DNA from 3 places in the Variovorax sp. CCNWLW235 genome. Region 3 is predicted to be linked to each of the others. Evidence: predicted binding sites of a transcription regulator. Region 3 holds the regulator's gene; each other region holds the start of a gene.
The links. The regulator LexA, encoded in region 3, represses DNA repair genes until DNA is damaged. The targets are predictions, from matches to a motif close to ACTGTATNNNNATACAGT.
Positions count from the first base shown of each region.

Region 1 (9,814 bases), on a different contig from region 3:
CAGCCCCTTCATGACGAAGCGCTGGCCTGCCTTGATCTTGACGGCCGCAGCCCTGCTCGCGGGCTGCAACGCGCCGACCGCGAGACCTCCCGTCGCCTCCGCTCCGGCCGCCAGCGCGGTGCAGTGGCAGTACGTGCGCTCGACTTCGTACGAGGCCGGGCAGCCCGGGCTGGGCATGAGCCACCGGTATCAAAGCAACGTGGGCTGGGTCGATGTCTATGTATACGGCATGCAGCGCAGCGACTGGGCCGCCGGCGTTGCCGATCCGGCGTTCGACGAGCACTTCAAGGCCGCCGTGGAAGAGGTCCGGCTTGCGGGCGCAAGAGGCGTCTATGCCAAGGTAGACGTCGGCCCGGTGAGCGATGAGCTGATCGATGGGCTGGCCTTCCGGCGCGTGAGCTTTCGCGTGCTGCACGCCCAGAGCCAGAAGACCTACGAGTCGTTCACCTTTCTCACGGGGCGCAACGGCCGGCTGCTGAAATACCGCATGTCCTTCGTCACGCCGGCGCCGGCCAACCTGGACGCCATTGCCCGCGAGTTCATCGAGCGCAACCTGCGCAGCGGGCCGGACATGCCGAGAGCCACGCACCCGCTTCTCAGCATTTGAGACGGCGCAAATATACTGTACGTTCATACAGTGCTTCCTCTAGAATTACTCGTCTCCCAGAGCAACATTCGAGGCGACACCATGACCACCGCCAGCCCGCCAGCGCCTTCTGCGCGGATTCTGTTTTTTTCGCCGCTGAGGCGCCCGCAGCCGCGCCCGCATGCGGGCCGCATTTCGACCTGGCCTTTTCGCGTGGTCTCCGACAAGGAGCGCGACGACGACGGCAAGAACATCCGCCTGCAGGCGGCGCGCATCATTCGCACAACGGCCGAGCAATGGTGGCCGGAGGCCTAGCAAGGTGCGAGACGGCCGCGCAGGCCGTCATTCAGGGCGTATCGTCGCCCAGCATGTCCTGCGCATCGTCGTCGAAGCCCGCAATGGGCTGCGCCTTTGCAAGTGCCAGCCACACGCCGAACGGAATGCGGTCGAAGGCGCGGTGCACTGCCGCGCGCGCCACCACCAGCCGCTCGCCTTCGAGCACCAGCACGCCGCACTCCTGCGGAATTTCGTCGGGCGATGCGATGCAGCGGCCGCGCGCGTCGTTGCCCAGCACATACCAGCACTCGCCGCCCAGGTCGAGGTAGGCGGCGCGCTTGTCGGGCTTGCGCAGGTCGCCCAGCAGGTCGGCGCGGCTCACCTTCACCTCATGCACGATGGGGTGCGCATAGGCTTCCACGCTGGTATTGCGAATGGAAAACACATCGGGCTTTGCAATGCACCAGCGCGGCTTGCCGCCCTCTTCGAGCGGCGGCAGGCGCGCCCGCAGGCCAAGGCCGCGCCACGCGATGCGGCCGCCGCGCGTCATTTCGCGCGCCACGCGTTCGACCAATGCCTCATGCGGCGAGAGCGCCGCGCGGTTGATGGTGAGCGTGGTGGCAATGCGGGCAATGCCGGCGTCGGTGACGCGCAGGGTTTCGTGGCCGTGCGGCGTGCGAACGCGCTCGAGAAACCCGCCGGCCAGCAGCTCGACCTCGATGGTGTCGCAGCAGGGCCAGCCGGCCGAACGATAGATTTCGCGCAGCCGACGCGCGTGCGCCTTTCCGAAAGGCACCTCGCCGGTTTTCTGCATGGGCGGCGGCGGATCGATCACCGGCGGCGGAAAGCCGGGATCGGTGAACGGCGGCTCCACGGGCGGTGGATCGCCTTCCGGCGGCGGCCCGGGCTGCGGTGGCGGCGGCATGGGAATGGGCACATCGGGCGCGGGCGGCGGCGGACCGATCGGCAAGGCCACGACGGGATCAAGTGCAAGTGCGGACATGGGAGAAGCAGGTTAGCGAAAAGTGGCCGGTTGCGCGAGCCATGGAACGATCGGTTGCATCCGGTGCCGTCAATGAAAATCGCGGCTGGTGTTGCTCTGCGCCAGCCGGCCCATGAGCGGCGTCAGGTCCTTGAAGCCCGTGGCAATCAGGTGCTGCACCTTGCCGCCGGTCTCGTCGTCGCGCTGCCAGGTGCCCTGCACCGCAAGCAGGTGCGACTTGAGCAGCGGCTCGCGCCAGGCTTCGATGACATGGCTCCAGACAATGACGTTGACATTGCCGGTCTCGTCTTCGAGCGTGACGAAGATGGTGCCGTTGGCGGTGCCCGGGCGCTGCCGGCCCTTGACGATGCCGCAGGCGCGCGCGGTCTGGCCGCTGGGCAGGCTGCGCAGCTCTTCGGCGCTCATGAGCTTCATGCGTGCAAGGCGCGGGCGCAGCAGCGCGAGCGGATGGCGCCGCAGCGTGAGGCCAAGCGCGGCATAGTCTCCGACGATTTCCTCGCCCTCGGGTGCGGCAGGCAGTTGCAGCACCTGCTCGTTGATCGGCACGCCCTTGAGCAAGGCCGGCGAACGCCTCTGCGCGGTGGCGTCCCACACCTGCTGGCGCCGATGGCCCGAAAGCGACATCAGCGCATCGGCGGCGGCCAGCGCGGCCATGTCCTTGCCGTCGAGTTCGGCGCGCAGGGCGAGGTCTTCGGTGCTGGTGAAGGGCGCCTGCGCACGCGCTGCAAGCAGGCGCTCGGCGCCCTCCTTGCTGAGGCTCGAAACCCGATTCAGCCCGAGCCGCACCGCGGGCTGGTTCTCGTTGCCGAGGCGCTCGGCATAGCGCGCATCGGTGCCCGGCGGCATGCGCGGTGCATCGGGGGCGCGGGCTTCGAGCGTGGTGTCGATGTCGCTGCACGTGACATCGACCGGCCGCACTTCCACGCCATGCCGCCGCGCGTCTTGCACGAGTTGCGAGGGGCTGTAAAAGCCCATGGGCTGAGAGTCGAGCAATGCTGCGAGAAAGCAGGCGGGCTCGTAGTTCTTGAGCCAGCTGCTCACGGTGACCAGCAGCGCAAAGCTCGCAGCGTGGCTTTCGGGAAAGCCGTAGTCGCCGAAGCCGAGGATCTGCTTGAAGATGGCTTCGGCGAACTCGGCCTTGTATTCGTTGTCGGTCATGCCCTTCACGAGCTTTTCGTGGAACTTCTCGAGGCCGCCTTTGCGCTTCCATGCCGCCATGGCGCGGCGCAACTGATCGGCCTCGTCGGCGGTGAACTTGGCCGCGATCATCGCGATCTGCATCACCTGCTCCTGGAAGATCGGAATGCCCAGCGTGCGCTCCAGCGCGGGCTTCAGTTCCTCCTTCTCGTAGTGGATCGCCAAGCCCTTGGCCAACCGCTCGCGCTGCTTAAGGTAGGGATGCACCATGCCGCCCTGTATGGGCCCGGGCCGCACGATCGCGACCTCGATCACCAAGTCTTCATAGGTGCGCGGCTTCAGGCGCGGCAACATCGACATCTGCGCCCGGCTCTCGATCTGGAACACGCCAATGGTGTCGGCGTCGCAGATCATCTCGAACACCTTCTGGTCGTCGTTGGGGATGTGATGCATCTCCACCATCGAGCCACGCCAGCGGTTCATGTGGTCGAGCCCGCGGCGTATGGCGCTGAGCATGCCGAGCGCGAGCACGTCGACCTTGAGCATGCCCATGGCTTCGAGGTCGTCCTTCTCCCACTGGATGACGGAACGGTCTTTCATCGATGCCTTCTCGACCGGCACCAGGCGCGTAAGCTTGGTGTGCGTGAGCACGAAGCCGCCCACGTGCTGGCTCAGGTGGCGCGGAAATCCCTTGAGGCGCTGCGTCATCTCGATCCATTGCACCAGCTTGAGCTCGTCTTCCTGCACGCCGACGCGCGCGGCCGCCTTGAACAGTTGCTCGCCCAGCACGGTGTCGTCGAACCAGTAGTGGTCTTTTGCAAACTCGTCGATCAGGCGTTCGTCGATGCCAATGGCCTTGCCCACGTCGCGCAAGGCGCTGCGCGCGCGGTAGCAGATGACGACGGCGGCAATGGCTGCGCGCTCGCGGCCGTACTTCTTGTAGATGTACTGGATGACCTCTTCGCGCCGCTGATGCTCGAAGTCGACGTCGATGTCGGGCGGCTCGTTGCGATGCCGGCTCAGGAAGCGTTCGAACAGCAGGTGGCCCTTCTCGGGGTTGACCGCGGTAATGCCCAGGCAGTAGCAGACGACCGAGTTGGCCGAGGAACCGCGCCCCTGGCAAAGGATTTTCTGCGAACGCGCAAAGCGCACGATGTCTTCGACCGTGAGAAAGAACATCTCGTACTTCAGCTCGACGATCAGCGCGAGTTCCTTTTCGATCTGCTCGCGCACCTTGTTCGGAATGCCCCGGGGAAAGCGCCCTGCCGCGCCCTCCCAGGTCTTGCGCACCAGTGTCTGCACGGGCGTTTCATGGTTGCCCACGGTTTCGAGCGGGTACTCGTAGGTCTCGCGGATCACATTGGGATCGAAGCAGCATCGCTCGGCCACCACCAGCGTGTTCGACAGCATTTCGGGCAGATAGAGCCCGGCCAGTTGCATGCGCATTCGCAGATGCCGCTCGGCATTCGACTGCAGCGCAAAGCCGCATTCGGCCACGGTCTTGCCTTCGCGCACGGCTGTGAGCACGTCGTGCAGCGGCTTGGCCGAGCGCGCATGCATGTGCACGTCGCCGGTCGCCACGAGCGGCACGCCCGTGCGCTCGCCCGCCTGCATCAGCGTGACGAACCACAGGTCGTCGTCGAGCTCGTTGAGCATTTCCACCGCCAGCCACAGGTTTTCTCCATAGAGCGACTTGGCGGCCAGCAGGTCTTCATGCAGCGAGGCGATGTCCATGGCACCGCCCGGCGCCCTGTGCGGCACAAAAAGAACCTGGCAGTGCTGCAGCGATGCCACGTCGCTCTCGTCCCAGCTCACGCGGTATTCGCCCTTGGGCAGCTCGGTGTTGCGCGCAGCGGTGATGAACTCGCACAGGTTGCCCCAGCCTTCGGTGTCGTTGGCAATCACCACGAGCCTGAAGCGCTCGAAGCGGAACTCGCTGCCGAACAGCAGCCGGAAATCGGGGTTGCGCGGAATCGGCGGCTCGTCGGGGTGCTTGCGTTCGTATTCGTCGAGCTTGGCCGGCAGCTCGCGCAGGCAGACATGCGCGCGCACGATGCCCGCCACCGAGCATTCGTCGGTAATGGCCAGCGCCTTGTAGCCGAGCTGGTAGGCGCGCTCGACCATCTCCTCGGGCGTCGAGGCGCCGCGCTGGAAGCTGAAGTTGGTCAGGCAGTGCAGCTCGGCATAGTCGGGCAGCGTGGGCGGCGGCTTCTTGCGCAGGGGCAACGGCAGCGCATGCACCTTGGCGGAGTTGCGTCCGCGCAGCTGCTTTTCGCTCAAGTCAGGCATAGAACCCCTGCAGGTACCAGCGCACTTCGCCAGGGGAAAAGCGCGCGGAGAGCCGCTCGCGAAAAATCCACACCAGTCCGGCTTCGGGGCTTTCGGCGATGTAGTAGTCGCGCATTGCGGGCTGGCCGCCGTCTTTTTCGCCGCCCCACCAGCCGGCTTCGACGCGCTGCGGCCCGATCAGCTTGCTGAGCGGTCCGCGGTAGCACGGGCGCTCGCCGTCCATCTCGAGCAGCAGCGGTTCGGGCAAGAGCCACGGGGGGTAGAGCGCATCGGGCTGCGAAGCCGCGGCCTTCGCCTTTGCAGTTTCCTTGGCTTCCTTTCGGGTGCCCGGCAATGCATTGTCTTTCTGCAGCGCAGGCCGCCAGGCCTGCTTGCGCTCGGGCCGGTGGTCGGCCTGGGCCACAGGCACCACCACCTGCTGCGGCCCGAGCCGCACGCTGAGCCGCTCGACCATTTCGTGCAGCTTGTCGCCCTTGCGGTTGTCTTCGGGCAGAAAGCTGGTGCTGGCGCCCGCCCACGGATCGGTTTCGAGCGTGCGGAGGCGCAGCCAGCTCGCGGGCGCCGCAAGCGTGGTGAGGGCGAGTTTTTCGGAGAGCAGGCGCCGCAGGTGCGCCATGTCCTGCGTGGGCTCGGCCGTGCGCACTGTGACCTGCTGGTGCGGCGGCAGGTTAACGCCGTTGAAGCGCTTGAGGTCGAGCGTCCATTGCAGCTCGAGCGCGCGCGCGCCGCGCTGGCGGGCACGCAGCCAGAACTGCAGCGCTGTGAGCAGCCGGTTGGCCGACCACATCAGCTCGGGCGCGGTTTCGGCCAGCGCGGGCAGCTCGAGCTTCTGCTCGAACACGTCGGGCAGCGTGAGCCAGTGGTGGCTTTCGGGGCGAAGGCCCCAGGCGATATCGAGCGCCTCGCGCAACGCCGCGCCAAAGCGCCGCGTCAGGCCGCCGCGCGGCAAGGCCGCCACATCGCCCCAGGTGCGGCAGCCCAGGCGCGCCAGCAGGTCGAGGTGCTCGCGCGCGGCGCTCAGCGTGTCCAGCGGCAGGCCGGCGGGAATGTCCTTGGGCCGGCTCTCGTTGCGTTCGAACAGGCGCAGCCGGGCCAGTGCGATGAGGCTGGTGGCGCCCTGCGCGCCGCGCATCACCGCGCCGGGCGCGGGGTTCTCGTGGGCCAATTGGCGCATCAGCGACGAGCGCCCGCCCCACAGGCGCTCGCAGGCCGAAACCTCGAGCATCAGCGCCTCGTCTTGCCAGGCGACGTGCGGCGTGTATTGCAGCGCCCACCAACCCAGTGCCTCGGGCGTGGGCAGTGGCTGCGCTTCTTCAGGCGAATCGGATTCAAGCGACCACCGCAATGCGATCCAGTGCATTGGGGCCTCCCTTCCATGCGTCGATGCGCACCACCGTGGCCGTGGCCGTGTCCGTGTCCGACCTTGCCGCTTCGCCGGCCGGCACCGTGCCCTGTTGCTGCAGCCGCAGCTTGCGGCGCAACCGGGCCGCCGCCAGCAATGCGGCCATGCGCTCGTTGCGCGCGGGCAGCATCATCGGCGCGGCCAAGGGCGGCCCCCGGCGCTTGAGAATGCGCAGTTCGATCTGCGAGCTGTCGGCCTCGCAGCTTTCCACCTGAAGCCGAAGCCGTGCCGGCGAGGCACCCTGCGCGGCCGATTCGGGCCGGCACACGAAGAGCAGCACGTCATGCTGGGCGGCCGCCAGCTGCAACCGGCGCAACTCGCCCACCCGGGCCTGCGGCAGCCAGGCCAGCACGGCGGACACATCCGCACAGCGCAGCGCCTGTTCGCAAGCCCACAGCCGCGAAGCCGGCGCGTCGCTTCTGACCCACATCAGCGCCTCCACCGGCAAACCCTGCGCCGCCAGAGACGGCCCGCAGGGTTCGTAGGGCGCGCCGATCAGTACCACCGGCCCGCCCCGCGCCTGGACTGCCTGCGCCAGGGCGGGCAGCAGCAGCCGCCAGACGTGGGCTTCCGGCGCGGTTTGCAGCAACTCCGTCATGGCGCCCACAGGCCAGCCGCCACCCGGCAGCTCGGCGTCGAGCGCGGCGTGGCCGGTGGCGACGACCTGCGCGTCGGCAAGGCCGAGCTCGTCGGCATGCCAGACGCCACGGCCTGCGGCGGCGGAAAAGGAGTTGAGGAAAGGGAGGCCCATGATGCAATCGTTAACTGTATTTTTATACAGTATTCCATGAGCCGCAACCAGCACGGGACAAATAGCGATTTACCCAAAGCGCCTTGCCTCTTAAGATGGCAGAACAAACAATTTGTGACCATGCAATACAAAAAGATTCATTTGCTGGCTTCGGCCTTCGTCACCCTTCTTGTTGCAGCATTGCCTGCTGCGAACGCACAAACCAAGCCGCTCCTGATCGGCCAGACCTATGTGCAGACCGGGCCGCTGGCCACGCTGTCGACCGAGCCGCTGGTCGGCATTCGCGCCCTGTTCACCGCGGTGAATGCCAATGGCGGCGTGAACGGCCGGCCCATCGAGCTGCGCCAACTCGACGATGCCTACGACCCCGCCAAGGGCGCCGAGAACGTGAAGACTTTTGCGAAAGACGGCGCCGTGGGCATCCTGATGCCCATCGGCACGTCGTCGGCGGTTGGCGCCTTGAAGGCTGCCAACGAGCTCAAGATTCCGGTCGTAGGCTCGTACACGGGCGCTGCGCCGGTGGTTAAACCGTCGGAATACGGTTTTCCGGTGCGCATCAGCTTCGACGAGGAATACAGCCGCATCGTGAACCACCTGTTCACCATCGGCCTCTCGCGCATCGCCTTTGCGCACAACGACAACCCGGGCGCGCGCTCGGCGATGGAGAGCACGCAAAAATTCATTGCCGAGCGCGGCGAAAAAATGGTCGGCAGCGTGGCAATCAAGAACGACGGCTCCGACGCGGCCGAGCGCGCGGCGGAACTGGTCAAGCTCAAGCCCAAGGCCGTGGTGCTGTCGGCCACGAACGACGTGGCGGCCAAGTTCATCACCGCCTACCGCGCGGCGGGTGGCGAAACGGCTTTCTATTCGTTCTCTTTCCTGAACGGCCAGAAGCTGTTCCAGGACATCAAGAAGGACTCAGCCGGCGTGGTCATTTCGCAGGTCGTGCCCTACCCGTGGAACAGCGCGATGCCGGTGATTGCCGAGTACCAGGCGGCCATGAAGAAGATCGGCGCAACGGAGTTCAGCTACGCCAGCCTCGAGGGCTATGTGGCGGCCAAGGTGATGGTCGAAGGCCTGAAGCGGGCGGGCGCGAACCCGACGGCCGATTCACTGCACAAGGGTCTCGAGTCGTTCAAGACGCTGGACATTGGCGGGATTGCTGTGTCTTACCGGCCGGGGGAGCACCGGGGGCTGACCTTTTCTGAACTGTCTATGCTGAAGGCTGACGGGCGCTATTTGCGTTGAGTTCTTTCTGCGTGCCGGGGTAAGTTCTTTTTCAGGGCGTGTGCAAAGGCCACCGGGTACTCCCCTCCGCGAATGTCCCCCGGCCTGCGGCCTCCTCCTTTATTTCGCTGCGCGGAGCACCCGATGCCCTGTGCACTTGGGCACGCTCTCGGTCCACCGCTGATCAACGACCAGCGCGTATGACGCACACGTCGATGGGGTGCCTTGCGCAGCGAAATAAAGGAGGAGGGGCGCAGCCCCGGGGGACATTCGCGGAGCAAGGTACCCCGTCGGCGGGTGCGCCGCCCTGAAGCAACGCGCCATTGAACAACGCCCCCAAGATAGCCCCATCAAGCGCCGAGTAAACGGCTACGGCGCAAAATTTGATTCGTGACGCCACTCACGAACGCCCCACACCTCCCCATCACCCGCGCCCGGCTGCTCAGGCTAGGCGCCGCACTCTGCGCCGGTGCCGCGCTCCCCTCCTTCGCACAGCAACAAGGCAGGCCTGCGATGACCATGAACACCCGCCCTATTCCTTCCACCCAGGAGGCCCTGCCGGTTGTCGGCTGCGGCACCTGGATCGGGTTCGACCAGCGCCCCGGTACCGACGAATACAAGCGCCTGCCGGGTGTGCTCGACGCCCTCTTCGCTGCCGGCGGCAAGGTGATCGACAGTTCGCCGATGTATGGACGCTCTGAGGAAACCACCGGAGAACTGCTGGCCTCATCGAAGCAGCGCGAGAACAAGGCTTTTCTTGCGACCAAGGTCTGGACATCGGGCCGCGAGGCCGGCATTGCGCAAATGGAGCAGTCTTTCGCGCGGCTGCGCACCCAGCGCATGGACCTGATGCAGGTGCACAACCTGGTCGACTGGAAAACCCATCTTTCCACACTGCGCGGCTGGAAGGACAAGGGCCGCGTGCGCTACATCGGCATTACGCACTACACCGCCTCGGCTTACGACGAGGTCGAGGCCGTGCTGCGCGCCGAGAAGCTCGACTTCCTGCAGATCAATTATTCGATCGACGCGCGCGAGGCCGAGCAGCGCCTGCTGCCGCTCGCGGCCGAACGCGGCGTGGCGGTGATCGTCAACATGCCCTTCGGCGGTGGGGGCCTCCTGCGCAGGCTGCGGGACAAGCCG
Region 1 is NZ_JBBCBW010000017.1:46,199-56,012, forward strand. Features, by position in the region: gene V9L21_RS18405 (hypothetical protein) at 11-607, shown strand; gene V9L21_RS18410 (hypothetical protein) at 689-901, shown strand; gene V9L21_RS18415 (hypothetical protein) at 933-1,865, opposite strand; gene V9L21_RS18420 (error-prone DNA polymerase) at 1,935-5,291, opposite strand; gene V9L21_RS18425 (Y-family DNA polymerase) at 5,284-6,651, opposite strand; gene imuA (translesion DNA synthesis-associated protein ImuA) at 6,620-7,444, opposite strand; gene V9L21_RS18435 (ABC transporter substrate-binding protein) at 7,565-8,692, shown strand; gene V9L21_RS18440 (aldo/keto reductase) at 9,095-9,814, shown strand, end outside.
Region 1: the regulator LexA is predicted to act here: its motif matches at 7,458-7,475, upstream of imuA (translesion DNA synthesis-associated protein ImuA).

Region 2 (9,814 bases), on a different contig from region 3:
GCCGGCAATGCCCGAGAGCGCGCCGTAGATGCCCCACACCGTGCCGAGCAGGCCGACGAACGGGGCGGTGGCGCCGACCGTGGCCAGCAGGATCTGGCCGGACTGCAGGCGGCGCAGCGCACCATGCAGTGCCTCGCGCAGGGCCCGCGTGAGGCGCTGGTTGCGGTCGCCGGTGGCGCCGAGGGTTGCGCTGTTCACGTCGGCGGCGGCATTCTTGATGGCGCTCACCGCGGGCAGCACCAGCGTGGCGCGGTCGAAGGCCTTGAGCCGCTGCTCCGCATCGGCCAGGGTGGTCGATTGCCAGAACGCCGCAATGCTGCGCAGCACGTCGCGCGTGCCGCCGCGCAGCAACCAGGCCTTCCAGAGAATGACGACCCAGCTCGAGATCGACATGGCGAGCAGCAGCGCGGCCACCGAGCGGCTGACGCCGTCGCCCTGGGTCAGCAGTTCGAGCACGCTCATCGTGTTTTTCAGCGGAGACCGAGCACGTCGAACATGTCGAACAGGCCCGACTTCTGGCCCGCCAGGAAGCGCACGGCGCGCAGCGCGCCCTGTGCATAGGTCACGCGGCTGGCGGACTTGTGGGTGATTTCGATGCGCTCGCCGGTGCCGGCGAACAGCACGGTGTGGTCACCCACGATGTCGCCGCCGCGGATGGCCGAGAAGCCGATGGTGGAGGGGTCGCGCTCGCCGGTGATGCCTTCGCGCGCGTAGACGGCGCATTCCTTCAGGTCGCGGCCCAGCGCATCGGCAATGACTTCGCCCATCTTGAGCGCGGTGCCCGAGGGCGCATCGACCTTGTGGCGGTGGTGCGCCTCGATGATCTCGATGTCGTAGCCGGTCGACATGGCCTTGGCCGCCATTTCGAGCAGCTTGAAGGTGACGTTGACGCCCACGCTCATGTTGGGCGAGACCATGATCGCGATGTCTTTCGAGATCTCGGCGATTTCGGCCTTTTGCGCGTCGCTGAAGCCGGTGGTGCCGATGACGGCCTGCACGCCGAGTTCACGGCAGATGGCCAGGTGCGCGAGGGTACCTTCAGGGCGCGTGAAGTCGATGAGCACCTGCGCGTCCTGCAGGCCGGTGCGCAGGTCGGAGACGATCGGCACGCCGCTCGTGAAGCCGAGGAAAGCGGCCGCATCGGCGCCGATGGCGTCGCTGCCCGCCATATCGAGTGCGCCGGCCAGGCGGCAATCCTGCGCCTCGCGCACCGCCTCGACCAGCATGCGGCCCATGCGGCCCGAGGCCCCGGCAATCGCAACGCGCCGGAGGGCGGGCGTGGAAGACTCGGAAATGGGAGAAGAAATGGATTCAGTCACGCAGGTTCAGCCTTCGAAATAGGGCATGGAGACCGGCACGCGCCCGCCTGACTCGGCGGGTGCGCCCGCCCTCGCTGGTTGACGCGTGCTCAGCGCGCCGCTTCGAGCGGGGGATACGCCGCCGGCAGCGGCGGCAGGTTGGGGGCAGCAGCGGTGGCCTCGGCCTTCTTGCTGCTGTCTTCCTTGGGGGCGAATTTCTTCAGCTCTTCTTCCGACGCCTCGAGCGGCGGAACCTTGCCGCTCTTCTTGCGGGTGTCGAGCGTGGCGACGAATTCTTCTTCGCTGGGCATCTGGTCGCCTTCGAAACGGTCGAGCAGCTCGCCGTTGAAGAAGACCGTGAGACGGCGTTCCTGCGGATCGACGCCCTGGCGCTTGATGGTGAAGACGTAGTCCCAGCGGTCCTTGTGGAAAACGTCGGTCAGGAGAGAAGTGCCGAGGATTTCACGCACTTGCTGGCGCGACATGCCCGGCTTGAGCGCCTCGACCTGTTCCTTGGACACAAAATTGCCCTGGACCACTTCGACCTTGTAGGGCGTGATGGCCGCAAGCGCACCCCGCGTGCGATCGCTGAAACCGCTGCAGGCGCTGAGGCAGAACGTCGCTGCGACGGCCGCGGCCAGCAGCCAGGGACGGCGTTGGAGAATGGCAGGCATGGGAGAAAAGAGGGGTAGCGATATGATCGGCCATTGTAGCGGCTGGCCCCTTGGGGGCCTGCTTGCAGACCGGGCGCAGGAACCATCATGGCCAATATCGACGAACTCAAGAATACCGGCCTCAAGGCCACATTGCCACGCCTGAAGATCCTGGAGATCTTCCAGACCGGCAGCCAGCGCCACATGACGGCCGAAGACGTGTTTCGCGTGCTTTTGAACGAGCACTCCGACATCGGCCTGGCCACCGTCTACCGCGTGCTGACGCAGTTCGAACAGGCCGGCATCCTCGAGCGCAGCCACTTCGAGAGCGGCAAGGCGGTGTACGAGCTGAACGAGGGCACGCACCACGACCACCTGATCTGCACTTCATGCGGCAAGGTGGAGGAGTTCTACGACGCCGAGATCGAGCGCCGCCAGCAGATGATTGCCAAGGACAAGGGCTGGATCCTGCAGGACCACGCCATGTCGCTGTACGGCCTCTGCGGCGATTGCGTCAATAAGCGGTAGCCGGTCAGTCCCCGTCGCGGCCGCTTTCCATGGCCTTGTGGTGGCGCGCGACGAAGTCGGCATAGGTGTCGATGCCGCGCAGTTGCAAGATTGAATTGCGCACGGCGGCTTCGACCAGCACGGCGATGTTTCGGCCGGCCACCACCTGGATGATGACCTTGCGCACCGGAATGCCCAGCACGTCCTGCGTGAGCGGCGCCGAGGGCATGCGCTCGTAGTCGCGCTCGAAGCTGTCGCGCCGCACCAGGTGCACGATGAGCTTGAGCCGCATCTTCCGGCGCACCGCCGTCTCGCCGAAGATCGCGCGGATGTCCAGCAAGCCGATGCCGCGCACCTCCAGCAGGTTCAGCAGCAGGTCGGGGCAGCGCCCTTCAATGGTGTTCTGGTTGATGCGGTAAAGATCGACCGCGTCGTCGGCCACCAGGCCGTTGCCGCGCGAAATCAGCTCGAGCCCGAGTTCGCTTTTGCCTAGCCCCGATTCGCCGGTGATCATCACGCCCATGCCCAGGATGTCCATGAACACGCCGTGCATCGAGGTGCGTTCGGCGAAATGCTTGGACAGGTAGGCCCGCAGCAGGTCGATCACGAAGGCCGACGATTCGCGAGTGGCGAACAGCGGCAGCTGGGCGCGCTCGCAAATCGATAGCAGTTCGTCCGGTGCGGCCTGGCCGTCGGCCAATACCAGCATCGGCGGCTCCAGCGTGACGATGCGGGCAATGCGCCGGGCGCAGTCTTCCTGGCTGCCGCGCGTCAGGTAGGCCACCTCGCGGGCGCCCAGGATCTGCACGCGGTACGGGTGGATGTAGTTGAGGTAACCGACCAGGTCGGCCGCCGACTGGGCGCGGCTGATGACTTCGGGGTCGAATTGGCGTTCGGAGGCGCCGAGCCCTGCAAGCCACTCCCAGCGGAGCGACCCGCGGAATTCCTCGAACATGGCATCGGCGCTGATGACGGTCGGCTTCATGCGTGCGGGAGATGGCGCTCAGCGCCTAGTGTTGGAGCAGGCCAGAATAACCCGGAACCGGCGCTGCGGGGCCGCTGCTGCGGCCTCTGAAGGGTGCGGGAAGCACCTCTACGCGACTTGCGTGGACTGCCAGCCGGCAATGAGCCCGTGCAGCGCGGCTGCGTCGGTGCTCGACTTGATCTGTTCGCGCAGGCCGGCGTCGCTCAGCAGCTCGGCAATCTCGGAGAGGATTTCAAGGTGCTTCTGGGTGGCCGCTTCGGGCACCAGCAGAAAGATGAGGAGGCCGACGGGCTGCTCGTCCGGCGCGTCGAACCCGATCGGGTTTGCCAGCTGGAAAACGGCGGCCATGGGCGCCTTCAGGCCCTTGATCCGGCCATGCGGAATGGCAACCCCGTGGCCGAGCCCGGTGGAGCCCAGACGCTCGCGCGCAAACAGGCTGTCGGTGATCAACGCACGGCCCAGGCCGTGAAGGCTCTCGAACAACAAGCCTGCTTCTTCAAAAGCACGCTTCTTGCTCGTAGCGTCAACGCTCACGAGGACTTGAGCGGGCGGCAGGATGGACGCGAGGCGATTCATGGTGGGTGCGGGGCGGGGGCGATTATGCACCTGCTTGGTAAAAACCCCCAGTCCGGTTACTTACTTTTTATCTACATGTTGCCCAGAGGCCCGTGGATCAAGGGCTGAAAAGACGTAATAAAACGCAAAAGCCGCCCGAAGGCGGCTTGGCGCAGGCCGGCCGGAGCCGGAACCCTGCCTTTACATCACGCGCTTGGGCGCCGCGTGATGGTGGTCTTGCAGGCGATCCTTGTGGCGCACCACTTGCCGGTCGAGCTTGTCGACCAGCTCATCGACCGCGGCGTAGAGATCAGCGTGGCTCGATTCCGCGAACATGTCATTGCCCTTGACGTGAATGTTGCATTCCGCCTTTTGCCGGCGTTCCTTTTCCTTCTGCTTTTCCACCGTAAGGATCACCTTGACATCGACCACCTGGTCGAAATGCCGGGTGATCCGGTCCAGCTTGCTCGTGACGTAAGTGCGCAAGGCAGGTGTGACGTCGAGGTGATGACCGCTGATCGTCAAATTCATGAAAGACCTCCTGGAATTGACGGTTGGGGAAATGACCAGCACTCCGGAATGAAGCGTGGCCGGCGACATACAGATGAAATGGGTGCGGGGGAGAGAAAGAGAAGAAGAGAAAGAGGAGAAGGTCGATTCACTATGCCCAAGCTGTCACGGTATTGCAATACCTGAGTTGCCCAGGGGGTCGCGCTGCGTCCCCGCCCGGTTACAGGCGGGCCGGGCCTTGTTTCAGTTCCAGGCAGCGCGCATGCGGTTGCGCAGGTCGATGACCGCGGCGGGCGGCGGCACTGCGGGTGGCCGCTCCGGCGGGGGCGGCCAGGTCTGCTGCTCGAAGCCCGCAAGATCGCGCTCGGAGATGAAGCGCGTGCGGTTGGCATAGAGGTGCCGGTCGCCGCGCACCGCCTGCTGCGTGACGTAAAAGCGCTGCGGAACCAGCAGGTGCAGGTGGTCGCGCGCGCGGGTCATCGCCACGTAGAGCAGGCGCCGTTCCTCTTCGAGCTCGTGCGCGCTCTGCGCCACGTCGGCCGGCAGGCAGCCGTCGACCACGTTGAGCACATGCACCGAGTTCCACTCCTGCCCCTTGGCCGAATGGATGGTCGAGAGGATCAGGTAGTCCTCGTCGAGCAGCGGCGGCCCGGGCCTGTCGCTCGTGGCTTCGGGTGGATCGAGCGTGAGCTCGGTCAGGAAGCGCTCGCGCGAGCCGTAGCCCGCCGCAAGCCGCGCGAGCTGCTCGATGTCGCCGCGCCGCACGCCCGAGGGGTCGTCATACAGCCGCTCCAGGTGCGGCAAGTACCAGCGAACCGCCAGGTCCACATCGGCGGGCCATGGTAGCGAGGGCGCTCGCAGCGCGGCATAGGCCTCGGCAAACACCGCCCATTCGGCGCGCGCCGCGGCGGGCGGCACGAAGTCGCGCACGGCCGCGGCCGGGTCGGCCGCCTGGTCCATGGCGTCGAGCAGCCGCGCGCCGGTGGCGGGACCGATGCCCGGAATGAGCTGCGTCACGCGAAAACCCGCCATGCGCCCGCGCGGGTTTTCTGCGAAGCGCAGCACCGCGAGCAGGTCTTTGACATGCGAGGCCTCGAGGAACTTGAGGCCGCCGTATTTCACGAACGGAATGTTGCGGCGCGCCAATTCGAGCTCGAGCGGCGCGCTGTGCGTGGAGGTGCGAAAAAGCACCGCTTGCGACTTGAGCGCAAGGCCGCCTTCGCGGTGCTCCAGCACCTTGTCGGCCACCCACACCGCCTGCTGCGCCTCGTCCGGCACCAGCACCAGCTGCGGCCGGCCGGCGGAAGGCTTGTCGGTCCATAGCGTCTTGGCATGCCGTTCGGCGGCTTGGGCAATGACCCGGTTCGAGACGTCGAGGATCGGCTGCGTCGAGCGGTAGTTGCGCTCCAGCGTGACGACGCGCGCAGCCTGCGAAAACTGTGAGGGAAAGTCGAGAATGTTACGGACCGTTGCGCCTCTGAAAGAGTAGATCGACTGCGCATCGTCGCCCACCACCGTCACGCCGCGGCCATCGGGCTTGAGCGCGAGAAGGATCGAGGCCTGGAGCAGGTTGGTGTCCTGGTATTCATCGACCAATACGTGGTCGAAGCGCGCGCCGATCAGGTCGGCCAGTGCGGGCTCGGCCACCATTCCGGCCCAGTAGAGCAGCAGGTCGTCGTAGTCGAGCACGTTCTGCTGCTGCTTGGCTTCCACGTAGGCGCCAAAGAGGCGCTTGAGCTCCGCCTCCCACTCGGCGCACCACGGAAAGGCTTCAGACAGCACCTGGGCCAGCGGCGCCCGCGTATTGACGCAGCGCGAGTAGATCGAGAGACACGTGCCCTTGCGCGGAAAGCGGTTCACGCTCGTCGACAGGCCGAGCTCGTGGCGCACCAGGCCCATCAGGTCTTCGGCGTCGCCCCGGTCGTGAATGGTGAAGTTGTCGTTCAAGCCGATGTGCGCGGCATATTCACGCAGCAGGCGCGCGCCGATGCCGTGGAAAGTGCCGGCCCACGGCAGCGCCGGCGGCTTTTCGGACTTGAGCCCCAGCACGCGCGCCAGCACCTGGCCCGCGCGGCGCTCCATTTCCTGGGCGGCGCGGCGCGAAAAGGTCAGGAGCAGCAGCCGCTGCGGATCCACGCCGCCGGCAATCAGGTGCGCCACCCGGTGTGCCAGCGTGCTGGTCTTGCCGGAGCCCGCCCCGGCAATCACCAGCAGCGGACGCTCGTCGCGGCCGACCAGGGTGCCGACGCCGTGCTCGACCGCGGCGCGCTGCTCGTCGTTGAGCGCGCCGAGCGCGGCGGCCAGGCGGTCGGCCTGCGTGGCACCGGCAGCGGAAAAAACGGGGAGCGCAGCAGTCTGCATGGCCGTGACTTTACTGTATGTCCATCCAGATCGGCGAGGCTGCCGTCATATGGCCGATGACATAATCGCGCCTCGCTGCAACTGGAGACCGCACCATGGAAACCGCCCCGTCTCGGCAGCTTTCAACTCCCCTCTGACGCCTGCTTGCCGGGCCTGGGATTTGAAAGCGCCCCTCCCTCGCCCCATCGCCTCAGTCATTTCACGGGAGTGAGCCATGCTCAATATATTTACGCTCGCCAACGGTCGCCTTGTCCAGGAAGAGATCGAATCGCTGGAGGAGCTTTCCAAGTTCCAGCCGATCTGGGTGGACCTCGAATCGCCCACGCTCGAGGAAAAGCGCTGGATCAAGCAGTACTACGGCCTCTCGATTCCCGAAGACGCGATGGACGAGGACATCGAGGAATCGGCCCGTTTCTACGAAGAAGACAACGGCGAGCTGCACATCCGCTCCGACTTCCTGATCGACGATGACGAAGACCCGCGCTCGGTGCGCGTCGCGTTCATCCTGAACCAGCACAACACCGAGCTTCGCAGCCGCGGCGTGCTGTTTTCGATCCACGACGAAGACGTGCCGGTGTTCCGCCTGCTGCGCATGCGTGCGCGCCGCGCGCCGGGGCTGATCGAAGACGCCAAGGAAGTGCTGCTCAAGCTGTTCGACGCCGACGCCGAGTATTCGGCCGACACGCTCGAGAACATCTACGACGAGCTGGAGATCGCGGGCAAGAAGGTGCTTGAAGGCAACGTGAGCGACGAGCTGGCCGGCGAGGTGCTGGGCGCCATCGCGCGGCAGGAAGACTTGAACGGCCGCATCCGCCGCAACGTGATGGACACGCGCCGCGCGGTGAGCTTCATGATGCGCAGCCGAATGCTTAATGCCGAGCAGTTCGAAGAGGCGCGTCAGATCCTGCGCGACATCGAGTCGCTGGACAACCACACGGCCTTCCTGTTCGACAAGATCAACTTCCTGATGGATGCGACCGTCGGTTTCATCAACATCAACCAGAACAAGACCATCAAGATCTTCTCGGTGGCCAGCGTGGCGCTGCTGCCCCCCACGTTGATCGCGAGCATCTACGGCATGAACTTCAAGTTCATGCCCGAGCTCGACTGGTCGCTGGGCTATCCGTATGCGCTGGCGCTGATGGCGGCCAGCGCGCTGGTGCCGATGTGGTACTTCCGCCGGCGCGGCTGGCTCAAGTAACTCAAGTAGCTCAGGCAGCCGCAGCCGCGGGCGCTTCGCCGGAAGGCGGCAGCGCAGCCAGCCACGCGCCGACCAGCGCAAGGCTGTAGCGGCTCGCCACCTCGACGACAAAGCGCGCAAAGTCGCCATGCGCCGCATCGTCGGCGCGGTCCGAGATGGTGCGCATGGCCGCGAACGGCACGCCGTAGTCGTGGCACACCTGCGCCATCGCGGCGCCTTCCATTTCCACCGCCAGTGCATCGGGAAGATCCCGTCGCAATGCTTCGCTCTCGGCGGTGGTCGATACGAAGCGGTCTCCGCTTACCAGCAGGCCGCGATGGACCCTGGGCGCTTCAATGCCGAACTCGTCGAGCGCCTGCTGGCCGATCAATGCAGCCGGATCGCCCAGCACCTGCGTTGCCACGACAGAAAGCGCATCGGCAATGGCCGCATCGGCCGTGAAGCGCGCCATGCCCATGAGCGGCACTTCGTACTTCGGAAAGATCGGCGAGGCATCGAGGTCGTGCTGCAGCAGTTCCGACGCGACCACCACGTCGCCCACGTTCACGCCCGGCGCCAGCCCGCCGGCAACGCCCGTGAACACGATGGCCCGCACGCCGAAGCGTTCGAGCAGCACCGTGGCCGTGACCGCCGCGGCAACCTTGCCGATGCGCGACAGCACCGCCACCACAGCTTGGCCATGCAGGTGACCCGCCCAGAAGTCGCGCCCTGCCACGCGCACGCGCTGCTCGTCGGGCATCTGCGCGAGGAGCGCGCTCAGCTCCTCATGCATGGCCGCGACGATGGCAACGGGTGCGCTCATCGGCTACTTGATGTCCACACCGTAGAAGGTATGGCGTCCGAACGGGCTGAGCTTGAAGTCGACAACTTCCTTGCGCACCGGCTTCAGCTGCACCGCATGTGCAATGGTGAACCATGGTGCCTGCTCCTTGAAGATGACTTGCGCCTTCTTGTAGAGCGCGTCGCGGTCGGCCTGCTTGGTTGCTGTCTTGGCCTTCAGCACGAGGTCTTCGTACGGCTGGTAGCAGAACTTGGAGATGTTGCTGCCGCTCGCCGATTGCGCCGATGCGCAGCCCAGCAGGGTGTAGAGGAAGTTGTCCGGGTCGCCGTTGTCGCCCGTCCAGCCCAGCATGCCCATCTGGTGCTCGCCGGCCTGCAGGCGCTTGCGGTACTCGCCCCATTCGAAGCTCTTGATCTCGGCCTTGACGCCGATCTTGGCGAGGTCGGCCTGCATCAGCTCGGCGATGCGCTTGGCATTCGGGTTGTAGGGCCGCTGCACCGGCATGGCCCAGAGGTCGGTGCTGAAGCCGTCGGCCAGGCCGGCCTGCGCGAGCAGCTTCTTGGCGGCTTCAGGGTCGTACCCGTCGTCCTTGGTCGCGTCGTTGTAGGACCACATCGTCGGCGGAATCGGGTTCTTCGCGGCCACGCCGGTCGACAGGTACACGCCGTCGATGATGGCCTTCTTGTTAATCGCCATGTTGATGGCCTTGCGCACGCGCACGTCGTCGAAAGGCTTCTTCGTGGTGTTGTACGAGAGGTAGCCCACGTTGAGGCCGGGCTGCTCCAGCAGCTGCACGTTCGGGTCCTTGCGGATGGCGTCGAGGTCGGCCGGGTTCGGGTAGGGCATCACGTGGCACTCGCCCTTCTGGAGCTTGGCCCAGCGCACCGAGGCGTCGGGCGTGATCGCGAACACCAGGTCGTCGATCTTGGCCTTGCCGCCCCAATACTGCGGAAAGGCCTTGAA
Region 2 is NZ_JBBCBW010000004.1:129,084-138,897, reverse strand. Features, by position in the region: gene V9L21_RS06870 (MotA/TolQ/ExbB proton channel family protein) at 1-462, opposite strand, end outside; gene dapB (4-hydroxy-tetrahydrodipicolinate reductase) at 471-1,319, opposite strand; gene V9L21_RS06860 (outer membrane protein assembly factor BamE) at 1,409-1,972, opposite strand; gene fur (ferric iron uptake transcriptional regulator) at 2,060-2,479, shown strand; gene hprK (HPr(Ser) kinase/phosphatase) at 2,484-3,443, opposite strand; gene V9L21_RS06845 (PTS sugar transporter subunit IIA) at 3,552-4,019, opposite strand; gene hpf (ribosome hibernation-promoting factor, HPF/YfiA family) at 4,200-4,529, opposite strand; gene V9L21_RS06835 (ATP-dependent helicase) at 4,752-6,869, opposite strand; gene corA (magnesium/cobalt transporter CorA) at 7,084-8,070, shown strand; gene V9L21_RS06825 (5'-methylthioadenosine/adenosylhomocysteine nucleosidase) at 8,081-8,872, opposite strand; gene V9L21_RS06820 (ABC transporter substrate-binding protein) at 8,876-9,814, opposite strand, start outside.
Region 2: the regulator LexA is predicted to act here: its motif matches at 6,882-6,899, upstream of V9L21_RS06835 (ATP-dependent helicase).

Region 3 (9,814 bases):
CATTGCTCGCTTGTTCGGTCATCGCGCTCGCGCTGGTTATAGAACGTTTCACAAGCCTGAAGACCGTGAAGGTCCTTCCGCCAAAACTGCTCGACGAGGCGATGACCGTTTCGCACGGCGCAGTTCCCGGCCCGGACGTGGTGACCAAGCTCGAACGCAATTCGATGCTCGGCCAGGTGCTGGCCGCCGGGCTGCGCGCGCTCAACGCCAACCCGCGCTGCACCGAGGACGACCTGCGCGCAGCCATGGAAGCCTCGGGCCGTACCGTGGCGCACAAGCTGGAGCGCTACCTGCCCGCGCTGGCGACCATCGCGTCGGCGGCACCGCTGCTCGGGCTCCTGGGCACGGTGATCGGCATGATCGAGATTTTCGGCTCGCAGTCGCCCGGAAGCGGTGCGGTGGGTTCCGGCAACCCGGCGCAACTGGCGCACGGTATTTCGATTGCGCTCTACAACACGGCCTTTGGCCTGATCGTGGCCATTCCGACGCTGATCTTCTGGCGCTATTTCCGCAGCCGGGTCGACGAATACCTGTTGAACCTCGAACTGTCGGGCGAGCGCTTTGCGCGCCACCTGAACGCGCTGCGGAAATGATGGTCGCCTTCACGCTCGCCACTGCCGCGCCGTCCGACGGAGACCTGGCATGAGCCGCGGCCGCATGCATTTCCGCCACGGGGCGCGGGACGAGCCCGAGATCAACCTGATCCCGTTCATCGACGTGCTGCTGGTCGTGCTCATCTTTTTGATGCTGTCGACCACCTACAGCAAGTTCACCGAGATGCAGCTGCGCCTGCCGACGGCGGACGTCGATTCGCAGCGCGACTATCCCAAGGAAGTAATCGTGGCGGTGTCCGCCGACGGACGCTACTCGATCAACAAGACGCCCGTGGCCGACCGCAACGTGGCAACCGTGGCTGCTGCGCTCGGGGCGGCAGCCACGGGCGGCAAGGACAGCGTGGTCATCATCAGCGCCGATGCCAGCAGCCCGCACCAGTCCGTGATCACGGTCATGGAAGCGGCGCGCCGCGCGGGCCTGGTGCAGATCACCTTCGCAGCCCAGTCGACGGCGCAAGCAGGACGCTGAGTGCCGCCCTACGGCCGCAGCAGCAGTACCGGCGCACCGGCCTCTCGGCTGCAGCGCGCCTGGCTGCAGCGCGGTGTGCTGGCCTGCCTGCTGTGGCCTCTGTCGCTTCTTTATGCGGCGCTTTTTGCGGTGCGGCGCTGGTTCTACCGGCTCGGCTGGCTGAAGGCCGAGCGCGTACCGGTGCCCGTGATCGTGGTCGGCAACGTCATCGCGGGCGGCGCCGGCAAGACGCCGGTCGTGATGGCCGTGGTTCGGCATCTGCAGGCCCGCGGCCTGCGCGTTGGCGTGATCTCGCGTGGCTACGGCCGCCGGACCAGCGACTGCCGTGAAGTGCTGGACGAAAGCGATCCGCAAGATGTCGGCGACGAGCCGGCGCTGATCCGCCATGCCACCGGTGCGCCCGTTTTCGTGGCGCGGCGCCGCGCCGAAGCCGCTCAAGCCCTGCTGGCACGGCACCCGACAACCCAAGTCATCGTGAGCGACGACGGACTGCAGCACCTGGCGCTTGCGCGCGATATCGAGATTTGCGTGTTCGACGACCGCGGAATCGGCAACGGCTGGCGGCTGCCCGCCGGCCCCTTGCGCGAGGCTTGGCCGCGTCGGTGCGACCTGGTGCTTCACAGCGGCGAGCGGCCGGCATTCGGCGGCGGCTACACCGCCACTCGCGCACTGGCGCACGGCGCCGTGGCGAGCGACGGCAAACGCGTGCCGCTGAGCACCCTCACCGGCAAGGCGGTGATTGCCCTCGCAGCCATTGCACGGCCCGAGGCGTTTTTCGAAATGCTGCGGGCGCGCGGCCTGACGCTGGCCGAGACGATTGCGCTGCCCGACCACTTCGATTTCGATGGCTGGCAAGCCCCTTCCGGCGCCGGACACCTGCTGCTCTGCACTGAAAAAGACGCGGTCAAGCTGTGGCGCAAAGCTCCCGGCGCGCTTGCCGTGCCGCTGCAGTTTGCACCCGCGCCGGAATTCTTCGCCGCGCTCGACGCAAAGCTATCATCGCTCGATGGATACCAAGCTGCTTGAACTGCTCGTCTGCCCCGTCACCAAGGGCCCGCTGACCTGGAACGCCGAAAAGCAGGAGCTCTGCTCGCGCAGCGCCCGCCTCGCCTATCCGGTGCGCGACGGAATTCCGGTGCTGCTCGAGAACGAGGCGCGCACGCTGTCCGACGAAGAGCTGGGGCTGTGAGCTTTACCGTTCTGGTGCCGGCGCGCCTGGCTTCGACCAGGCTACCCAACAAACCGCTGGCGGACATCGCCGGCTTGCCCATGGTGGTGCGCGTGGCGCAGCGGGCGGGCCGATCGACCGCGCTGCGGGTGGTGGTTGCCGCGGACGACCTGTCCATCGTCGCGGCCTGCAAGCAGCACGGCGTGGAGGCCATCCTCACGCGCCAGGACCATCCGAGCGGCACCGATCGCCTTGCCGAGGCCTGCGAACAACTCGCGCTCGATGGCGACGACATCGTCGTCAATGTGCAAGGCGACGAACCGTTGATCGATCCCGCGCTGATCGACGCTGTTGCGTCCGCGCTCGCTCTTCGCCCAGGAGCGGCGATGAGTACCGCGGCCCATGAGATCGATTCGCTCGACGACTTCCTGAACCCGAACGTGGTGAAGGCGGTGCTCGACGTACAAGGCAACGCGCTGTACTTCAGCCGCGCACCCGTTCCTTGGTGGCGCGACGGCTCGGTCAACCGCGTGCCGACTGCGCTGCCCAGTCCGGCTCCGCTGCGCCACATCGGCATCTACGGGTACCGCGCGGGCTTCGTGCGCAAATTCCCGTTGTTGCCACCGGCTCCGGTCGAGGCGACCGAAGCGCTGGAGCAACTGCGTGCGCTCTGGCACGGGCATCGCATCGCGGTGCATGTCACCCATGCGGCTCCCGGGCCGGGCATCGACACCCCTGAAGACCTGGCCCGCGTGCGCGCACTGTTCGCGGCCAGCCCCGCCCCCTGAAGCGGGCGCCGCACGAGCGGCTGTAACGGAAATTCTTCACGCTCACGCATGCTATCCTCGACGCAATTCCGCCTTGCACGGCTCCCGGGCCGGCGCTTGGCGCGACACAAGATCTAAGAACCGTCCGAGGACACCATGAGACTAATTTTGCTGGGCGCGCCCGGGGCGGGCAAAGGCACGCAAGCGGCCTTCATCTGCCAGAAGTACGGCATTCCTCAAATTTCGACCGGCGACATGCTGCGCGCAGCCGTCAAGGCCGGCACACCGCTCGGCCAACAAGCCAAGGCGGTCATGGAATCGGGTGGCCTGGTGAGCGACGACCTCATCATCAACCTCGTGAAAGAACGCATCGCGCAACCCGATTGCGCCGACGGCTTCCTGTTCGACGGTTTCCCGCGCACCATTCCGCAGGCGGACGCCATGAAGGCAGCGGGCGTCAAGCTCGACTACGTGCTCGAAATTGACGTGCCCTTCAGCGACATCATCGAACGCATGAGCGGCCGCCGCTCGCACCCCGCATCGGGCCGCATCTATCACGTGAAGTTCAATCCGCCGAAGGTCGAGGGCAAGGACGACATCACCGGCGAAGAACTGATCCAGCGCAAGGACGACGAGGAGGAAACCGTGCGCAAGCGGCTCGAGGTGTACAGCCAGCAGACGCGTCCGCTGGTCGACTACTACTCGGCCTGGGCCAAGGCCGATCCGGCCTCGGCGCCTAAATACCGCGCCATCAAGGGCGTCGGCACGGTCGAAGAGATCACCCAGCGCGCACTGGCCGCACTGAGCAACTGAAGTTCAGCAGGCCGGCGGGCTGCCTTGGCAGCTTGCGCGCCTGCCCGCTTGTGCCCGCGGCCCCTCAGGCGGTTGTTCCGATCAGTTCCAGCATCAACGCGATCCGCGCCTTGACCGGCGTCAGGGCACCGGCATCGCGCAGCTTGTCATCGGGCCTCGGAAGAATGCGCCCGCTCGCGCAACGCGTGGCGCGCAGCACGGCAATCCCCGCGTCCTGCGCACGAAGCGCGGCAGCTTCCAACGCATGGTGCACCGTGCCGTTGCCTGTCGCGGCCAGAACCAGGCCGCGCACCGGCTCGGCGATGCCCGCCGCGCGCTCCTGAAGCAGCAAGTCGACGATAGTGCCGGTCGCACCGGCGTGGCTGGTGAGAATTTCGACCCTCGGCCATTGCATCGGCGCGCCCTCGCCTGTTTCGAGAATTTTTGAACTCCTGCCTGTCGGTGATTCAGGCCAGTCCCGCAAACGCCGAACCGCCCCCTCTTCCACATAGCCGACCGGACCGGCATCGCCCGAAGCAAACGCATCCTGCCGGTAGGTGTGCACCTTCTGGACATCGAAGGCGCTGTGGATCGCGCCTGCGCAGACCACCGTCACGCCCCGCGACGCCGGCGTGGCCGCGACCGCGATGGCGTCGCGCACGTTCTGCGGGCCGTCGGGCGAGAGCGAGCTGGCCGGACGCATGGCGCAGGTCAGCACCACGGGCTTGCCGGGCGCAAGCACGGCCTGAAGAAAGAAGGCGGTTTCCTCGAGGGTGTCGGTGCCGTGCGTGATCACCACGCCGGCCACATCAGCCTCTGCCAGCCAGAAAGCGCAACGTCGGGCGAGCTGCAGCCAGACACCGGGCTCCATGTCCTTGCTGTCGAGCTGCGCCACCTGCTCGGCCGCAAGCGCCAGGCCTTCGGGTGCTTCGATGCCGCCGAGCAGGTCTGCCACACCCACCTGGCCGGCCGTGTAGCCGATGTTGTCGCCGCCGCTGGCGGCACGGCCGGCAATGGTGCCGCCGGTTCCCAGAACCACAATGCGCCGCAGGCTCGGCGAGAGCGAATTAACCATGGCTTGCCAACTTTTAAAAACTGGTTAAAAATACAGGTACTGGATATCTAGCCAGTGCCGCAAGGAACAACATATGCAGTTCGCCGTGAAGCTTACCGCCCGCCAGCAGCAAATCCTGGACTTGATCCAGAGCGCCATCGCACGCACCGGCGCTCCGCCCACGCGGGCAGAAATCGCCAATGAGCTGGGCTTCAAGTCGGCCAACGCCGCTGAAGAGCACCTGCAGGCGCTGGCCCGCAAGGGTGTGATCGAACTCGTCAGCGGCACCTCGCGCGGCATCCGGCTCAAGGGCGACGCGCTGCGGTCGCTCAACGAGTCGCGCCATCGCGAAGGCAACCAGTTCTCTCTCTCGCTGCCCGGCATGGCGCAGCTGGCACTGCCTCTCATCGGCCGTGTTGCGGCGGGGTCGCCCATCCTCGCGCAAGAACACGTCGACCAGACCTACTACGTCGAGAACACGTTGTTCCAGCGCCAGCCCGACTACCTGCTGAAGGTGCGCGGCATGTCCATGCGCGACGCCGGCATCATGGACGGCGACCTGCTGGCGGTGCAAGCCACCAAGGAAGCCCGCAACGGCCAGATCGTGGTGGCCCGCCTCGGCGACGAAGTCACGGTCAAGCGCCTGAAGCGCAACAAGCAGGTCATCGAGCTGCACGCCGAAAACCCCGACTACCCGACCATCGTGGTCCAGCCGGGCGAGCCGTTCGAAATCGAAGGCCTGGCGGTCGGTCTCATTCGCAACACCATGCTGATGTAGGCCCCGCGCCCTGCCTAGAGCAGCACCCCATCCGGTCGCAACAGGTGGCGGGCGTATGGCGCTAAGTCGCCATCACCCTGTTGCGCCCGATCAAAGAAATCCTGCCTGTGTTCAACCTCAGACTTTTTTGGAGTTCACATGGGAATCGCCCTCCTCGCCATCGTTGATTTGTGGATGCCGCTGCAATCGCTCGCAAGCCGGCTGCTGCCGGCGCGCCGCCCGCACCGTCGCGACAGCGGCAGTGCTTCCGCAGGCTTGCGCTACGTCGCAGTCCGGCCGTCGTGCACGGCCCGGGCTCATGGTCCGGCCGCCTCTGATGCGGCAGCACCCGCACCTGTACGGCCCCTGCGCGTTATTCGCGTGGTGGACGGCCTGCAAGGCGAAAAGCGCAGCACCAACCGCATGGTGATTTCCGGCCGCATGGCCGACGTTTGCGCCGAACTCGACCGCCTGGCGGCACTGGAGGCCATGGAAACCGTGAACACCGCGCCAGCCTCCACACGCCTGCATTGAGGCCATGCAACCCCCGGTGACCATTGCCCGGGGCGGGTATCCAAACGTTCACACGCGCGTCATGCCAATGCTGCGAGGCACAATGGCACGCCATGAACATTGTGATCCTCGACGATTACCAGGACGCCGTGCGCAAGCTGCGCTGCGCCACCAAGCTGGACGCGTACGCGGCCAAGGTCTACACCAACACGGTCAAGGGCATTGGTCAACTGTCAATCCGCCTGAAAGACGCCGACGTGATCGTGCTGATCCGCGAGCGCACCCATATCTCGCGCCAGCTGATCGAAAAGCTGCCCAAGCTCAAGCTCATTTCGCAGACAGGGCGGGTGGGCAACCATATCGACGTCACAGCGTGTACCGAACGGGGTGTGGCCGTGGCCGAGGGCACCGGCTCCCCCCAGGCGCCCGCCGAACTCACCTGGGCGCTGATCATGGCGGCCATGCGGCGCTTGCCGCAGTACATCAGCAACCTCAAGCACGGCGCGTGGCAGCAATCGGGGCTCAAATCGGCTTCGATGCCGCCCAACTTCGGGTTGGGCTCGGTGCTCAAGGGCAAGACGCTCTGCATCTGGGGCTACGGCCGCATCGGCCAGTTGGTTGCGCGCTACGGCCAAGCCTTCGGCATGCAAGTCGTCATCTGGGGCCGCGAGGCAAGCTGCGCCAAGGCCCGGTCCGACGGCTTCCAGGTGGCGCAGAACCGTCACGAGTTCTTTGCCGCCGCCGATGTGCTGTCGGTGCACCTGCGGCTCAACGAAGAAACCATGGGCTTGGTCACGCTCGAAGACCTTTCGCGCATGAAGCCGACAGCGCTTTTCGTCAACACCTCGCGCGCGGAGCTGGTCGAGCCCGACGCCCTGCTGGCGGCGCTCAACCGCGGCCGGCCGGGGCTGGCGGCGGTCGACGTGTTCGAGAGCGAGCCGCCGCTGCAGGGGCACGCGCTCCTGCGCCTCGAAAACTGCATCTGCACGCCGCATATCGGCTACGTGGAGCAAGACAGCTACGAGAGCTATTTCGGGCAGGCCTTCGACAACGTGGTGAGCTTCATCAAGGGCAACCCCACCAACATCGTGAATCCCGGCGCGCTGCAGGTTCGCCGGTGATTTCATGAGCCGCCGGGCCGCCCCAAGGCGAATACCGCAGCCGAAGGCGAAGGTCCTTCAGTGAGCCGGCCTGCGCCCCGGGGCGCGCTCTGGGCGCTGCTGGCCGGCAATTTCGTGATCGGCACGGGCGTGATGGTGGTGCCCGGCACGCTCAATGAAATCAGCACGTCGCTGGCGGTTACCGTTGCTACCGCGGGCCAGCTGATCACGGTTGCCGCAGTGGTGATGTGTCTTGGCGCACCGTTGCTGGCGGCGGTGGTCGCGGGCTGGGACAGACGCCAGCTGCTCGCCCTCACCCTCGTCTGGTATGCCGCCGGGCACGTCGTTGCGGCTTTGATGCCGAGTTTCGGCGCCCTGCTGCCGGTGCGCATGCTAACGGTGGTAGCGCCTGCCATCTTCACGCCGCAGGCCGCGGCCTGCGCGGGCATGCTGGTGCCGCCGGAGCAGCGCGGGCGCGCCGTGACGTTCGTCTTTCTCGGCTGGTCGATGGCCTCGGTGCTGGGCCTGCCGCTCGGCGCGCTGATTGGCGGCCACCTGGGCTGGCGCATGGCTTTCACGGCGGTCGCAGTGCTCAGCATCGTGAGCGCGGTGTCGATCTGGCTGACGCTTCCGCGCGGCATCCGCCCCGCGGCGCTCACAGCGGCTGCATGGTCACGCGTGCTCCGCAGCCCGGTGCTGATGGGCATTGTCTCGGTCACGGCGTTGCAGGGTGCCGGGCAGTTCGTCCTGTTCAGCTACTTCGGCCCCATCCTCAAGCAGAACTTCGGCGCCGACCCCACCACGCTGAGCCTGATGTGGGCCCTGTTCGGCGTTTTCGGGCTGCTGGGCAACATGCTGGTGAGCCGCTTCATCGACCGGGTGGGTGCGGGCCGCATGGTGCTGCTGACAAGTTCGCTGATCGCGCTCAGTCTCTTTCTCTGGCCGTGGGCCGGCACGCTCCCCTGGCTGGCGGCCGTTCTCGTGCCGTGGGGCCTGGGGTGCTTTGCGACCAACTCGGCGCAGCAGGCGCGGCTGGTAGGTTTGGCGCCTGCTCTTGCGCCGGGCTCCGTGGCGCTCAACAGCTCCGGCATCTACATCGGCCAGGCGATGGGCGCCGGGCTGGGCGGATGGCTGCTCGCCAATGATGCGGTGGCATGGATGAACTGGGTCGGCCTCGCCCTGCTGCTGCTGGCCATCGGCTCGAGTGTGGCCATCGATCGCAGCCGCCGCGCGGCCTGAAGGCCGGGCCTCGCGTAAAACCCGGGAAGCCGCTGCGCCCGGTGGCTGCAAAATCGAAGGCTGTGCACGCTCCGCGCCCTCGCCTGCCCTCAGGCCCGGATACACCTCAACCAGCGAAAATCTTCTTCCAATGACAGTGAACTACACCCGGATCGGCGTCGTCGGCGCCGGCGCCATGGGCCGAGGCATCGCCCAGATTGCAGCGCAAGCGGGCAGCGAAGTGCTGCTGCTCGACAGTTTTGAAGGTGCCGCGGAACGCGGGCGTGAAGCCCTCGCGGCCCAATGGAACAAGCTGCACGAGAAAGGCAAGATCGACGCCGCGGCGCGCGATGCGCAAATCGCCCGCGTCAAAGCGGTCGATTCGGTGGCAGCCCTGGCCGCCTGCGACCTCGTGATCGAAGCGGTGGTCGAAGACATCGAGGTCAAGCGATCCCTGTTCCGTGAGCTCGAATCGGTTGTTGCACCCACGGCCACGCTCGCCACCAACACCTCGTCGCTTTCAGTCACGGCCATCGCGGCCGGGCTCAAGCACCCGGAGCGCGTGGCGGGCTTTCACTTCTTCAACCCGGTGCCGTTAATGAAGGTGGTCGAGGTGGTGGCGGGCTTCAAGACTTCCGCCGAGGTCTGCAAGCAGTTGGCCGGCTATGCAGTGCAAATGGGCCACAGCGCCGTACAGGCGCAAGACACCCCCGGTTTCATCGTCAACCATGCCGGCCGCGGCTACGGCACCGAGGCGCTGCGCATCGTGGGCGAAGGCGTGGCCGACTTCGCCACCATCGACCGCATCCTGAAGGACCAGGCCGGTTTTCGCCTTGGCCCGTTCGAGCTGATGGACCTGACGGCGCTCGATGTGTCGCATCCGGTGATGGAATCGATCTATCGCCAGTACTACGAAGAGCCGCGCTTCCGCCCGAGCGTGATCACGGCGCAGCGGCTCGCTGCGGGCGTGCTCGGCCGCAAGACGAACGAAGGCTTCTACAACTACAACGACGGCGTGATGCAGCAGCCCGCCGAAGCCGCGCCGCCGACCGTGGCGGCGCTGCCTTCGGTCTGGGTTTCGCCGCGTGCGGCGCGCCGTGCCGAGCTGCTGCGGCTGGTAAATGCCCTGGGCGCCCAGATCGACAGCGGTGCCACGGCCGCGCCCACTTCGCTCATCCTGGTGGCGCCGCTGGGCTTCGACGTGACCACCGTGGCTGCGGTCGAGCGCCTGGACGCCACGCGCACCATCGGCATCGACATGCTGATCGACGATGCCGCCACCAAGCGCCGCGTGCTCGCCACCAACCCGGCCACGCGGCGCGACATCCGCGATGCGGCGCATGCCCTTTTCGCGCGCGACGG
Region 3 is NZ_JBBCBW010000008.1:1,861-11,674, forward strand. Features, by position in the region: gene V9L21_RS11355 (MotA/TolQ/ExbB proton channel family protein) at 1-593, shown strand, start outside; gene V9L21_RS11360 (ExbD/TolR family protein) at 658-1,083, shown strand; gene lpxK (tetraacyldisaccharide 4'-kinase) at 1,084-2,109, shown strand; gene V9L21_RS11370 (Trm112 family protein) at 2,090-2,272, shown strand; gene kdsB (3-deoxy-manno-octulosonate cytidylyltransferase) at 2,269-3,039, shown strand; gene adk (adenylate kinase) at 3,175-3,831, shown strand; gene V9L21_RS11385 (asparaginase) at 3,896-4,885, opposite strand; gene lexA (transcriptional repressor LexA) at 4,959-5,642, shown strand; gene V9L21_RS11395 (hypothetical protein) at 5,781-6,155, shown strand; gene V9L21_RS11400 (D-2-hydroxyacid dehydrogenase family protein) at 6,248-7,255, shown strand; gene V9L21_RS11405 (MFS transporter) at 7,316-8,473, shown strand; gene V9L21_RS11410 (3-hydroxyacyl-CoA dehydrogenase) at 8,604-9,814, shown strand, end outside.